Regions from separate parts of the Sinobaca sp. TMA16-18 genome, predicted to be linked through region 1. Evidence: predicted binding sites of a transcription regulator. Region 1 holds the regulator's gene; the other holds the start of a gene.
The links. Region 1 encodes NrdR, which represses ribonucleotide reductase genes. Its sites were predicted from a motif close to AACACNATATATNGTGTT; they were not measured.

Region 1 (7,164 bases):
CAAGCTTTTCTTCCAGATCCACGATATAACGCTCAATTGTACGACGGATGGTTGAACCTTTAGGCAGCCACATCGGCAGCCCCTGGCCTACTTTTTGATTAAGCGCAAAAATTTCAAGCTCTTTCCCAATCTTACGGTGATCGCGCTCCTTGGCTTCTTCCAGCATTTTCAAATGCTCATCGAGCTCTGTCTGTTTCACAAAGGCTGTACCATAGACCCGCTGCAGCATTTGATTGTCGCTGTTCCCGCGCCAGTAGGCACCGGAAATACTCATCAGCTTGAATTTCTTAAGCTTGCTTGTGCTCGGCACATGAATTCCTCTGCACAAATCAACGAATTCTCCCTGTTCATACAATGAAACCGTCTCGCCTTCCGGAATCGCTTCCAGGAGCTCGAGCTTCAGATCATCCCCAAGCTCTGTAAACAAGGCTTTTGCTTCTTCCCGGCTTACTTCTTTACGAACAACCGGAAGGTTCTCATCAATGATTTTTTTCATTTCTTTTTCAATAATAGGAAGGTCTTCAGGGGTTAAAGCGTGAGATAAATCCATATCATAATAAAAACCGTTTTCTATAACAGGACCAACACCGAATTTTGCATCCGGATGCAGGCGCTTGACAGCCTGGGCCAGAAGGTGGGCTGAGCTGTGGCGGAGAATTTCCAGCCCCTCCGGCTGCTGGTACGTAATAATTTCAATCGTTCCGCCCTGCTGAAGCGGCTCTTTTAAGTCGATCAGTGTCCCCTCCAATTTACCTGCAAGGGCCTGTTTTTTCAGGCCCGGGCTGATCGATGAAGCAATCTCCTCAAATGAAGTACCGGACGGAAATTCTTTTGCTGCTCCATCCGGAAAAATAAACGTAAGCTGCTCTGCCATTATGCCATCTCCTTTTATATTGTCTGTCGTCACTGGAAACACAAAAAAACCGCCCCTTATGATAAGGGGCGATTTTGTCTCGCGGTTCCACCCTTGTTCCCGTCCTGCCTCATCGGCAGAACCAGCTCAAGTCCGGGTAACGTCCGGGGGTCGTCAGCGGATACTTATTGTTCCCCGCTGCTGCTCCAAGGCGGTAAAAAGAATGTCCCTTAAAAAGCTCTCAGCATCTGCTTTTTTCTCTGTATAAGAGGCCTGCTCCTTTTCATGTCCTTTTCTCAGCATCTCCATGTTTAACTGTTCATAATTATAGTCACACTTCCAACGGAATGCAACAGCTGTTTCGTGTTTTAATTCTGCATCACAAAATCTTTTTCAGCTTTGGACTCTCCGTCAAAACGATGCAGCACATTGTATTTTGTATCACGCTGAGCCGGGATTTTCCCTGCTTCGCGGATTAAACGGAGCGTTTCATTCGTATTGACTTTATGCGTCGTGCCCGCAGCAGAAACGACGTTTTCTTCCATCATTGTGCTTCCGAAATCGTTGCAGCCATATTCAAGGGATTTTTTCCCTGTGACCGGCCCCATCGTTACCCAGGACGACTGGAAGTTCGGAATGTTGTCCAGGAAGAGCCTGGAAATGGCAACATTGCGGAGATAGCCGTCCGCCGTAATGATTTCGCCCTTCAGGTTGGTATTATCCGGCTGGAACGTCCAGGAGATAAAGGCAAGAAAGCAGTCGGCTTCATCCTGTGCGTCACGGACTCTTTGCAGGTGAAGCGCTCTTTCTTCATTGGATTCTCCAAGTCCTATTACCATCGTAGCCGTTCCGTGCATACCGACTTTTTTAGCTGTCTTCATGCAGTCAATCCATTCTTTCCATGTGGACTTCAAACGGCTGACTTTCTTCCTTGTTTCTTCGGTTAAAATTTCTGCACCGCCGCCGGGAAGGGAATCCAGACCGGCTTCATGAAGCTCCGTGAGAACCTCTTCAAGCGTAAGACCGGAGACTTCCACCATTTTGTAAATTTCTGCCGGAGAAAAAGAATGCATCGTAATGTCCGGAAATCGTTTTTTTATGTTTCTTAATAAATCTGTATAGTAGCTGAATGGAAGGTCCGGGTTTGTACCGCCCTGCATTAAAATTTCTGTTCCGTTGACATCTGATGTTTCCTTAACTTTCTGGAAGATTTCTTCATCAGAAAGAACATAGCCTTCTGAAGATCCCGGCCTGCGGTAAAAGGCACAGAATCTGCAGTATGTGTCGCAGAGGTTCGTATAGTTAACATTCCGTCCTACTACAAATGTCGTTACAGGCTCCGGATGCCATTCCTGCATCTTCTTGTTGGCTGCCGCTCCCATTTTTTCAATTTCATCGCTTTCATATAAGCGGACAGCATCTTCCATCGTTAAGCGCTCCCCTTTCAGGGCGCGGTCCAGAATAGAATCTATACTCATCGTAAAACCTCCATCATTAATCAAGATATACCGCGTGTATCCAGCAGCATTATTTATCCTGTACACTGTTATTTTCGATTACTATTTTATGGTATCATAATTTCCAGTCATTTTCCCAATACCCGCACTCAAAAAACGGTCCATTTTCCTTAAATAAGGCGGAAATGAAAACGTTTTTCCAATAGGATTCGTTCAGCTGCTGCGCTTGTTATCCCCGTCTACATGGACAGCTTCCGTTAAATGTTTAATCCGCTCCATAATGCGGCTTGCCTTCATGTCTTCGGTACCGCCGCGCTGGGAATATGCCAGGTGATTTTCCAATTCTTTATAATTATAGTTGGACGTATACAGAGTCGGCAGCTTTTCCATCATACGGTACTGCAGAATAACTCCCAGCACATCATCCCGTATCCAGGCAGACGTTGTTTCTGCGCCTATATCATCGAGAATAAGCACATCCACTTTTTTGATGCTGTCTATTTTTTCCTGAGTGGTACCAGTGGAAAGAGCTTCTTTCATTTCCCGGAAAAAATCCGGGGCGTAGACAATAATAGTCGATATGTTCCGTTTTGCCAGCGCATTAGCCACAGCCCCCATAATAAAGGACTTACCTACACCGAATTTCCCGTGAAAATAAAGGCCTTTGGCATTCCCGCCCGGATCTGCACCTTCTACAAATTCGATTGCTTTTCTGGCTGCTTCCGATCGGCTGGAGTTATCGAGTTCAATATCATCAAACGTAGCTTCCACTACTTCCGATGGGATATACAGGCTTTTTATCAGCCGGCGGTGCTTTACTCTTTCATCATGCTGCAGCTTTAAAGAGCATTTATGATAGGCAACGCTCCATTCCCTGCCGCTCCCGGTCAGTTCGGGCTGATAGCCCTGCATCATATTAGGGCACAAATCGAGTCCCGGACAGGCATCACAGTGATCCCGCTCCCGTTTATACTCAAAAAGCTTCATCATGTTACGTTCTAAATCACCGTTTGTCAGGTCCGGGTGCTTTGCTTTAAACTCCAGGATACGCGGGTCTTTTAACACCTCATCCCGGAGCGTATTGTACCTGTTCCGCCATTCTTTTTGATTCATCCACTTATCGAGGGATGATTTAATGGGATCCATTGAGTGTCACCTCAGCTTTCCGATTTCTCTTTCCATTTTTTTAACCGCTCTTTAAACAGCTGTTTCTCTTCTTCCCACTTCGATACTTCTTCCGGTGTCTGTTCCACTTTGCTCACCTGACCTGCTTTTTGTTCTTCCAGCCATTTCGGAACGGTACCAGGCTTCGGCGCAGAGGACCGCCCGAATCTGGATCCATATTCTTTAGGAGCCTGGTCTTTGCGTTCCTTCTGTGCTTTGTTTTCTTTGCTGGCAAGTTCCATTGCTTCTTTTACTGTAGTCACCTTTGCACGTGTCCACTGCCCTGCTATTTTCTGCACAAACGCTGAATTCAGCTTCATGTTATTAATGCGCAGTACATAATCAATAAGTACGTTTGCTACCCCAGGCTGCAGCTTGTATTCAAATAGAAGCGATTCCGCGATCTTTACATCTCCTGCCGGCACTTTCGCTCCCTCAGAAACACTTTCGAGAAGAGCCATAGGCGAAATTTCTTCAAAATACTTAATCATTTTTTCTTTCCCTGTCACCGGCACCTGGTCTTTCATCTCCCGGTGTTCTTCCGGCTGCGTCCGATATCCTAAAGCAGGCGGCTCCGATCCATATTCGTAGCGGTACCATTCCTGCACTTTTTTCCGAAGAACAGACAGATCCAGCTCTTCATTCTGGTCTAGAGAGCGCTGAATTTCTTTGCTCATATCCAGGGGCTCCATCCGGTATAAAAAGGCAAGACGCTTTATCGCATGTATGTTATCACTGGATTTGATTTTTTCTTTATTAATAAAAGCGGGCAGGTCCGCATACAAAAGGTCAATATCAAACGACTGAGCTTTTATTTCAATTCCCGGACCGCCTTCAGCCGACAACAGATCCATCGCACTGTTTTCGCTGAATATCTCTTCTGTCATTTTCATTTCGGATTGATGAAGCGACGTAAACACCTGGTCAAACGAAGAGGTGACGTCGGTATACGCAGCAGGCTCTAATGCAGGAAGTATAAACCGTTCCCTGATCTGCCTGTATTTTTCCCTTCCCAGCCGATTGAATAAAAACACACTGAGTACGTCATCTCTAAAAAACTCCTCCGGGCTTAACGGCGGCTGAATTTCATAGATAAAGCACGGGGTATCCGCTTTTTCTTTTTTCAATACTTTCAGCAGGCCGATGCCTTCCAATTTTTTTCTTGCTTCCACAATATGATGAAGCGGAAGCTGCATCTGCGCCATTAAATCCCGATGTGACGTTTCTTCACAGCTGTATTTATCTTTTTCCAGTCTATTTGTTAAAACCTGGTACAGCGATGCGGCGTAAATGCCTATTAAAGGCTGATACAGCGAAGTTATTACTTTACTGGAATGTTCTTTGTTTTCCTGCTTAATCCGAATAGTAAAACTATCTGCCGGTAACAGCTCTTTCCAATACAAAGCCATTACAGAACGCCCCCTAATTCTTTACAAATCCAACGGACCAGGCATAAAGCACCCGGCTGCTGAAACCATTTATTTTTTTTCGTCTTTACTAATCAATTCCTTTAACTCGTTAATAAATACGGTAATATCCTTAAACTGGCGGTAAACGGAGGCAAACCTCACATAGGCTACATCGTCGACTCCGGCCAGTCTCTCCATTACAAGTTCGCCGACATCTTCGCTCTTGATTTCTGACTTTCCATCACTTCGAAGCTGCTGTTCTACATCATTTACAATAGCTTCCAGCGTTTCAAGGGCAACCGGGCGCTTTTCGCATGCCCGAATAAGCCCGCGCAGGATTTTTTCCCGGCTGAACTCTTCCCGTGCTCCACCCTTTTTTACGACAACGAGAGGCATTTCCTCCACCGTCTCAAAAGTCGTAAACCTATATTGGCAGGCGTCGCACTCACGGCGCCTTCTAATTGATTTTCCTTCATTGCTTGGCCTTGAATCCAGCACTCTTGTATTATTAGAATGACAGGCAGGACATTTCATTCTATCATCTCCGCATCTGCTTAGCCTCGCATGCTTTTATTCGTTGTTCTTATCATATCACTTTTCTAAAATCCTGGACAGTAACGAAAAACCCCACCTGAGACACTGCCTTCAGACGGGGTTCATCTATACTTTTTATAGTACTTTTGCTTCTGATTTCTCTGCCTGCACCGGACCCATTCCTCTCGGAAGCTCCAATGTTTCTTTTTCCGTGGCTTCTAAAGCTTTTGCTATATAATCAGACGCTACGTTAGGGTCTATCGTGTCCCCGCAGGTGTAAACGTCAATGCTCGCGTATCCATGCTCCGGAAAACTGTGAATGGTCAAATGGGATTCTGAAATAATCACTACGCCGCTTACTCCCTGAGGGGCAAACTTATGAAACGCTACTTCTCTTACTTCCGCTCCGGCTTCTAATGCTGCATTCACAAACACATTTTCCATTGCTTCTCTATCGTTTAATTTATCAATGTTACAGCCCCATAGTTCAGCTATAACGTGTCTTCCCATTGTATCCATGGGTGGACTCCCCCTTTACTATAAATATCATATGCCACGGATTCTTTTCATTATACTAACGTCCAGCCTTGGGGGAAAGTTAGTCCAAATGAGGTCCTAACCCTTACTGCTACATATAAATGAAGCATGCCTGAGACATATTCACAAAAGTTAGTATACGTTTTTTAGAATAGATTTGCAATGGTGAGGCCTATATTCCATTACCCTTTTTCCACAGTAAAAAAACAGGACAGCTCTTGCTGCTCCTGTTTTCTCTTCTTACATTAAGCGCTTATCATCGAGCTTTTCTGAACCGACTTTCCCACATAGCGCACAAGATCAACAACGCGGCATGAGTAGCCCCATTCGTTATCGTACCAGGCAAGAACTTTAATCTGCCTGTTATTAATAACCATTGTAGAAAGGCCGTCAATGATCGCAGAATTTTCATCTCCATTGTAGTCAATGGAAACAAGCGGGTCATAGTTGAAGCTGATAATGCCTTTCATGTCGTTTTCAGAAGCAGAACGAAGCACTTCATTTACTTCTTCTACGGTCACCTCTTTTTTTGTATCGATTACAATATCGATCAGCGAGACGTTTGGCGTCGGCACCCGCAGAGCCATTCCGTTCATTTTGCCTTCCAGCTCAGGAAGCACCTTTGAAATAGCCCTGGCGGCTCCTGTCGTAGTAGGAATGATAGACTGCCCGCAGGCTCTGGCACGTCTTAAATCTTTGTGGGGGTTGTCTATATTTTTCTGGTCGTTCGTATAAGAGTGGATCGTCGTTATTAATCCGCTTTCAATTCCGACCGTGCGATCGAGCACTTTTACTACCGGAGCAAGACAGTTCGTCGTGCAGGAAGCGTTCGAAATAATGTGGTGCTCCGCCGGATTGTAATCTGCTTCATTTACTCCCATAACAATAGTCGCGTCTTCCTCTTTAGCCGGAGCAGTAATAACGACTTTCTTGGCCCCTGCTTTTAAATGAAGGCCTGCCGTGTCTCTGGTTTTGAATTTACCCGTTGCTTCAATCACTACATCTATTTCCATTTGCTTCCACGGCAGATTAGCCGGATCTCTGTCTTGAAGAAGCGTTACGGTCTGTCCATCGATAATTAATTTGCCTTCTTCTGCTTTCACGTCTTTTTCGAATTTACCGTGTATTGTGTCATACTTAATAAGGTGAGCCAGCGTTTCCGCAGGGTAGCTTGCATTCACCGCTACTACCTCTAGTTCTTCATCCAACA
Region 2 (7,164 bases), on a different contig from region 1:
GGATGAAGACATGTTGTTTGATGTCTTTACGTATTCAAATGACCGGGTCCGGGAACGAATGCAGCGTGCTTTCCGCAGGAAGGCGGTAGCGATCAACGAAATAAAAACAGTACCTGTGTCGCACGAAGATGTGGTCCAGGCGTTTCACAAAGGTTTTGCTGATGGATTAAACGTAAACTGGGTGGACTATAAACTGACAGAAGAGCAGGAAAAAGAAGTTCAGGCTCTGGCGCAGGAGCGGTACGAGTCAGATGACTGGAATTACCGCCGGTAAAAAAGATGTAAATAATTAAAAGACCCGCAATTCAGCGGGTCTTTTTGTTCGTTTATTTTAGATGAGAAGATTCTTTAGGGGGGCGGACAGCTGCGGAGAACGCGTCCTGCAGCTGTTTAGTAACCGGGCCGATGGAATAGTCTGCCTGAAAAGAGCCTTCAATCCGGACAACCGGCGTAATTTCCATTGTAGTACTTGAAATAAACATTTCATCAGCCCGGGAAGCTTCTTCTACAGAGAATGTTTTTTCAACAAAAGAAATGCCTTGTTGTTCAGCGAGCTGCTTAATAAAAAGCCGGGTAATACCGTTTAATATAAGTTGGTTGGCAGGATGTGTATGCACCGCGCCGTCCTTAACAATAAAAATATTGGTTGAAGACCCTTCTGTTACAGTCGTTCCCCGATGCTGAAGAGCTTCATCACATGCATTGTCCTCCGCTTTTCGTTTAGCCATCACATTTCCCAGCAGGTTAATGGTTTTTATATCGCAGCGGAGCCAGCGGATGTCTTCCAACGCGTAAAGCGAAATACCATTTTTCTGCTTTTCGAGTGGAATCGGAGCTTCTTTTGCAAAAGCAGTTACGACCGGTTCGAGCCCGCGTTCATATAAATGATTACGTTCCTGCTCGCCCCTCGTAATCTGAATATAAACATAGCCATCGGAAATATCATTTTCCTCTGATAGTGAATCAATAATTTCTTTAAATTGATCAAGGCTGAACGGAATAGGAATATCAATTTCTTCGGTGCTGCGTACAAATCGTGTGTAATGTTCTTCGAGCTGAAAGCAGACGCCGTTATAAAGGCGGACTACTTCATATACACCGTCACCAAAATAATATCCGCGGTCTTCAAACGAAACATCAGCGTTACTGCGTTCTATTAGATTGCCTTTTTTCCATACATAGTCCATTATATTACCTCCGGCTTTTTTTCTAAGATACCATGAAAAACAATAAAAACCTACATACAAATTTTCTTCTTTTACGCAAGAAATGAAATTGATGAAATATCGGGTTTTTTAACAGATTGCGGGAGTTTAGGAGCCGATTGCTTCTTATTTTGCCCTTTTATGAAATTGACAAATTTATAAAAAGAGGTTTAAAAACTATATATAGTGTCAATATATAAATTATAAATACTATATATTGATTTAAAGGAAGATCGTATGGTATCATTCAGAAAGAGCTTTAAATCAGCCGCATACTTGATTTGTCTGGTGGTTTTCTTTTATTAAACAGAAAAAACAGCCGGGTCCGTCGGTTCGATGCCGAAAAATCGAGAAGTGAAACAGGAGGAATTTACATGAGTACAGCAACAAAACAAATGCCTAAAGTAAACACAGTCCAGCTAAATGAAGATATATCCCTGTTCCCGCAGGTGCATCCCGTAACAGAAGACATGAAGATGACAAAATCAGGTGTTTCCCGTCTGGTCATGCTCGACCGTTATACATTTAAGGACACGGAAAAGAAAACGCTGAAAGAAAATGATTTTGTTATTTTAACTGTTAAGGAAGATCCAAAGTTCCCTGCTAGAGGATTCGGGTTTGTCATTGCACTTGACCGTGGAAATAATACAGCGGAAGTAAGAGTAGATAATGAATTCCTCCCGCTTCTTAATGAACAGGAAGCTGAGAAAGGAACGGTTATCCGTTCTCTTGATGTCATTGAAAAGCCTTTGGAAATATATTATGAGCAGATCGCCAAGCGTAATGCTACAGGACTTGCGAGTGTGGAAAAGACAGAAGAAAGACGCCGTCAGTCCTTTCAGGAATTCTACGAAGAACTGGTGAATATGAACTTCATCCCTGCAGGACGGGTGTTATACGGAGCCGGTGCAGAAACAGATGTAACCTACTTTAACTGTTATGTTATGCCTTATATTGCAGATTCCAGAGAAGGAATTTCCGAACACCGCAAACAGGTAATGGAAATTATGAGCCGCGGCGGCGGTGTTGGAACGAACGGTTCGACCTTAAGACCGAGAAACACTCTTGCAAAAGGGGTTAACGGTAAATCTTCCGGTTCGGTTTCCTGGCTTGATGATATTGCAAAGCTTACGCATTTAGTAGAGCAGGGCGGTTCAAGAAGAGGCGCCCAGATGATTATGCTTGCAGATTGGCATCCCGATATTCTAGAATTCATCGTATCCAAAATGCAGAACCCGCGTATTCTGCGCTTTCTGCTCGAAAATACAGAAGATGAACAGATTAAAAAGCTTATTCAGGAAAAACTTAAATTCACTCCATTATCTCCAACGGAAGAAGCTATGTATCAAGGCATTCTTAACTATCAGTCGATTCCGGGACAAGGTGGATTCAACAACAAGATTCTTCAGGAAGCCGAAGATAAGCTTAATACCGGAGGCGCATATACCGTTAATTCTCCGGAGTTTTTAACCGGGGCAAACATTTCCGTCTGTATTACTGATGACTTTATGAAAGCTGTAGAAAATGATGCAGACTACTCGCTGCGCTTTCCCGATGTAGAAAACTACTCGAAGGAAGAAATGGCAGAATACAATCAGGAATGGCAGGAAAGCGGCGATGTCCGTGAATGGGAACAAAAAGGACATGCAGTTCGTACGTACCGTACTATTAAAGCGCGGGAACTGTGGAAGCTGATCAATGTGTGCGCCACCTATTCAGCTGAGCCGGGTATTTTCTTTATAGACAATGCAAATGAACAGACAAACGCGCAGAGCTATGGACAGAAAGTAGTAGCAACCAATCCTTGCGGAGAGCAGCCGCTCGCTCCTTATTCAGTCTGCAACCTTGCTGCAGTGAACTTAGCTGAAATGGCTAACAAAGATGAAAAAGTAGTAGACTTTGATAAACTCCGGAAAACAGTTGCCACCGGTGTAAGAATGCAGGATAACGTCATTGATGCCACCCCGTATTTCCTTGAAGATAATACAAGACAAGCAAAAGGAGAGCGCCGGGTAGGCCTTGGTGTTATGGGTATGCATGACCTTCTAATCTATACGGAAACAACGTACGGTTCAGAAGAAGGCAATGTACTGATTGATCAAATATTTGAAACGATTGCAACGACTGCATATCGTACAAGTATTGAAATCGCTAAAGAAAAAGGAAGTTTCCCTTATTTGGAAGCATCGTCGACAGAAGAAACAAATCGTCTGCGCCAGGCTTTCACAGAAACCGGATATATGAAGAAAATGCCGCAGGATATTCTGGATGGAGTCAGAGAATATGGTATCCGCAACTCACACCTTCTTACTGTAGCACCAACTGGAAGTACGGGAACGATGGTAGGAGTGAGTACGGGACTGGAACCATATTTCTCTTTTAAATACTATCGAAGCGGTCGTCTTGGCAAATTCATTGAAGTGAATGCAGCAATCGTACAAGAATACCTGGATAGAAACCCGGAAGCAGATAAAGATGATCTTCCAGAATTCTTTATTTCTGCAATGGAACTGCTGCCGGAAAATCATGCAGATGTCCAGTGCGTGATTCAAAAATGGGTGGACAGTTCACTTTCTAAAACGGTCAATGCTCCTAAAGGCTATACAGTAGAGCAGGTACAGGGAGTATATGAACGCCTCTACAAGGGCGGTGCCAAAGGCGGCACTGTGTATGTGGATGGCAGCCGGGATGCACAGGTATTAACATTAAAAGCAGAAGATAATACGTTTGAATCAAAAGAAGAATCAACACCGTCACCTGAAAAGAAAGTAGTACTTGTAGATACGATTAAAGATGTCCGTTCTACTACTGTTAACTTTGGTAATGAAATTGGGGACACATGCCCGGTCTGCCGGGAAGGTTCCATTGAAGATATTGGAGGCTGCAACACCTGCACAAACTGCAGCGCCCAGTTGAAATGTGGACTATAAAATAAATATAAAAAAGAAGCCGGCTGCAAAAGCCGGCTTCTTTTTTATAAAAATTTGCTTTAAGGAAAAAAAATTCCCCTCTAGAACAATATGGGAATTTAAATTGTGAACTCTCTTTTATTCATGTACAATAAGAGAGCGCAACAATGTGTCGTAAACTATGAAGTCTATGGAGGAACTTAGTATGCCTACTCCAAGTATGGAAGATTATTTAGAGCGAATTTATCAGCTTATTGAAGCAAAAGGATATGCCAGAGTATCAGATATTGCCGAAACGCTGGAAGTCCATCCTTCCTCCGTTACGAAAATGGTTCAGAAACTAGATAAACAGGAATACTTAGTTTATGAAAAGTACAGAGGCTTAATCCTAACAGCAAAAGGGAAAAAAATTGGGAAACGGTTGGTATACCGACATGAACTGCTGGAGAATTTTATGCAGATTATCGGTGTGGAGCACGGACACATCTATACGGACGTAGAAGGCATTGAGCATCACCTAAGCTGGGACGCCATTGATCGAATTGGAGATATTGTTCAATATTTTGAAGAAGATCCTAAAAGAGTGGGAGACCTTCGCGAAGTACAAAATAGAAATGAGCAGGAAAAGCCAAAAGATTAGCTTTTTCTGCTCGAAAGAATGCCGCCTTCTCTTTTAGAGAAGGCCATTTTTATGAAAAGAACCGGTGCGAACAAAGTAATCCAAAAACCCAGTACAACCCCGGAGAAAAACATAGCAGCCGGCGCACTGGCAAATCCAAATACCAGCAGAATAATCACCGCACCGGACAGCCCGGCCACGGAGGCCTTTAGTTTAGAAAGAAACGACGCAGGATACTTCATTCTATTCTTAATTGTTTCAATGTCGAAGCCCGCGCTGGAGCCGAGAAGAAGGCCGGCAAACCAGGCTGCCTGCGGTTCTAAAAGAAACAGGCACAGTCCTAAAAGAACAGCAACGCTTAATAAAAGAAAGTCAGGTGCGCCGCCTATCCAGTCAAGCGAGCGGTACAAAATAAAAATTATAAAAAAACCAATCAGGCCGGCATAAAAAATATCAGTAATCGCATAAGTTGGATCAAGGAAAGCGAGAAACCCTGCTAAGGCGATGATAATGGCAGCTGTTATCGTATAACGCCGGTCGGATATTTCCGGTATAAGAAATCCCCAGAAAACAACTGCGCTTTGAAAAGCAACAGGCATACCAGTAAACTGCTGATCAAGCAGTACCGATGTTCCAAAAGGGTAGATAGAAGAAAGAAGAATATTTACATAGAAAGAAAAAGCCATAATAAACAAAAGCCTAAAACCGAGCTGCTTATGAAAACACCAATAAATGACGGGGATAACAATGAAATATAGGTACGGATGAAAAAAAATATTTAAAAAAGATAAAGGAAGGCCGGACAAAACGCTAATCATCAACATCGGCATCATGAAAGTATTTCCTCCTTCTGTCATTCAAAACGAGAAGCATAGTAAACAATTATGTATAAAAAGAGCCGGGCTTTAGAAGAGAGCCCGGTTCTTTTTTCGGTTTTTTTTCCCTTCAATGACAGTCAGGTGCGTGTCACTTCGTTTACGGGCAATTGCTTTTGTGGGACGCTTTTTAACGGGTCTTGCCTGCGAGCCTGCGGCTTTGTAGTGGCTTTTAGCAGGAGCGGCAGATCCACCGCGGCGGGCGTTAGCTGCTTTTGATCTTGGAGGGGCATGAGACTGGTACTGCCGTTGTGTCATTTTTTTCATAATAACTTTCGTAAAAAGGAAATACAGGCCTACTGCGATAGCGAGACCGATTGCCAATGAGATTAAAAAAGATATAGGATTGGTTAAAAGCTGGTTACCAAGACCGAAGGCGGCGAGTCCAAACAACAGCAGTAAGAAGGGCCGGCGAAGAATGCGCGACATATGATCACCTCCATTAAGAGTAACCTGGGAAACCAGGTTTGCAAGACACAACTTTTATTACTATTCATTATACAGCATTATGATCAATTGGCTCGGCTGAGAGCTTTTCTTCTGCAAGAAGTTTTTCGAAAGACAGTATTGCTACTTCCACCTGGTCATCTTTAGGAGGCTTGGTCGTAAGGAGCTGCAAACCAAGTCCGGGAAGGCCAAGCCATTTAAGAATGGGAATATTTCTTACTTTGTTAGTGCCCTGCAGGACTTCATAGGACACACCAAGAACTACAGGTATAAGAGCCAGCCGGTGCACGATTCTCTCAGCGAGGGAATCAAATGGCACCATCAAATAAATAAGCACCCCGACTACGACAGTAAATAAAATAAAGCTGCTGCCACAACGGTAATGGAGCCTGGAGTGATGCTGCACATTCTGAACGGTAAGCGGCACCCCTGCTTCGTAGGTGTTAATTACTTTATGCTCTGCCCCGTGGTACTGAAACAGCCTTTTAACCATAGGAGTCAGGGAAATAAGATAAATATAGAGGAAAAGCAGAATAAGTTTGAAAAATCCTTCGAGAAGGTTTTGTGCTACGTGGCCGGGAAATACAGGAGTAAATCCCCCTGCTGCAACGGCCGGCAGAACGGTGAAAATAAAGTTCCCGAACAAAAATGATGTCACACCCACTACCGCGGTACCAAGCACCATTCCCCATTTAGAAGAGGAGGCTTTTTCGACCGGGAGTGTTTCATCATCCTCGGGATTGACGTCATACCGGTCCGAAGCGTAATTTAAATGCTTCATTCCTACTGAACTGGCTTCAATTAATCCAGCAATTCCCCGAACAATGAATATTTTTTTTAAGAAACGGAGGACAGGAATGCTTTTTTTCTTTACTTCATAGTACTCGATGTCTCCGTTGTTGCGGCGGATTGCACTTACGGTCGTTGTTTTTCCGGCGAACATAACGTCTTCCACAATAGCCTGGCCTCCGTAAGCTGTTTTTTTCAGTTCGGTCATAGTATCATCCCATCCATGCCAATGAGATGGCATTGGTGTCTTACTTCTAATTTTACACCATTTTAAAGGCATTCACTACAACAATATCGACATCCACCATAATAAAAGGCAT

Region 2: AC5W14_RS07455 (vitamin B12-dependent ribonucleotide reductase) is a predicted target of NrdR. The motif match lies at 1,379-1,396, and genes of this name have one in related genera.

Annotation. Positions count from the first base shown of each region.
Region 1 is NZ_JCAKFM010000001.1:562,253-569,416, forward strand. Features, by position in the region: gene thrS (threonine--tRNA ligase) at 1-874, opposite strand, end outside; gene mqnC (cyclic dehypoxanthinyl futalosine synthase) at 1,222-2,331, opposite strand; gene dnaI (primosomal protein DnaI) at 2,524-3,456, opposite strand; gene AC5W14_RS02920 (replication initiation and membrane attachment family protein) at 3,468-4,883, opposite strand; gene nrdR (transcriptional regulator NrdR) at 4,953-5,417, opposite strand; gene speD (adenosylmethionine decarboxylase) at 5,553-5,936, opposite strand; gene AC5W14_RS02935 (glyceraldehyde-3-phosphate dehydrogenase) at 6,200-7,164, opposite strand, start outside.
Region 2 is NZ_JCAKFM010000003.1:238,224-245,387, reverse strand. Features, by position in the region: gene AC5W14_RS07465 (lipoate--protein ligase family protein) at 1-274, shown strand, start outside; gene dat (D-amino-acid transaminase) at 327-1,187, opposite strand; gene AC5W14_RS07455 (vitamin B12-dependent ribonucleotide reductase) at 1,580-4,135, shown strand; gene mntR (transcriptional regulator MntR) at 4,320-4,754, shown strand; gene AC5W14_RS07445 (hypothetical protein) at 4,751-5,566, opposite strand; gene AC5W14_RS07440 (SA1362 family protein) at 5,639-6,037, opposite strand; gene AC5W14_RS07435 (DUF1385 domain-containing protein) at 6,105-7,052, opposite strand.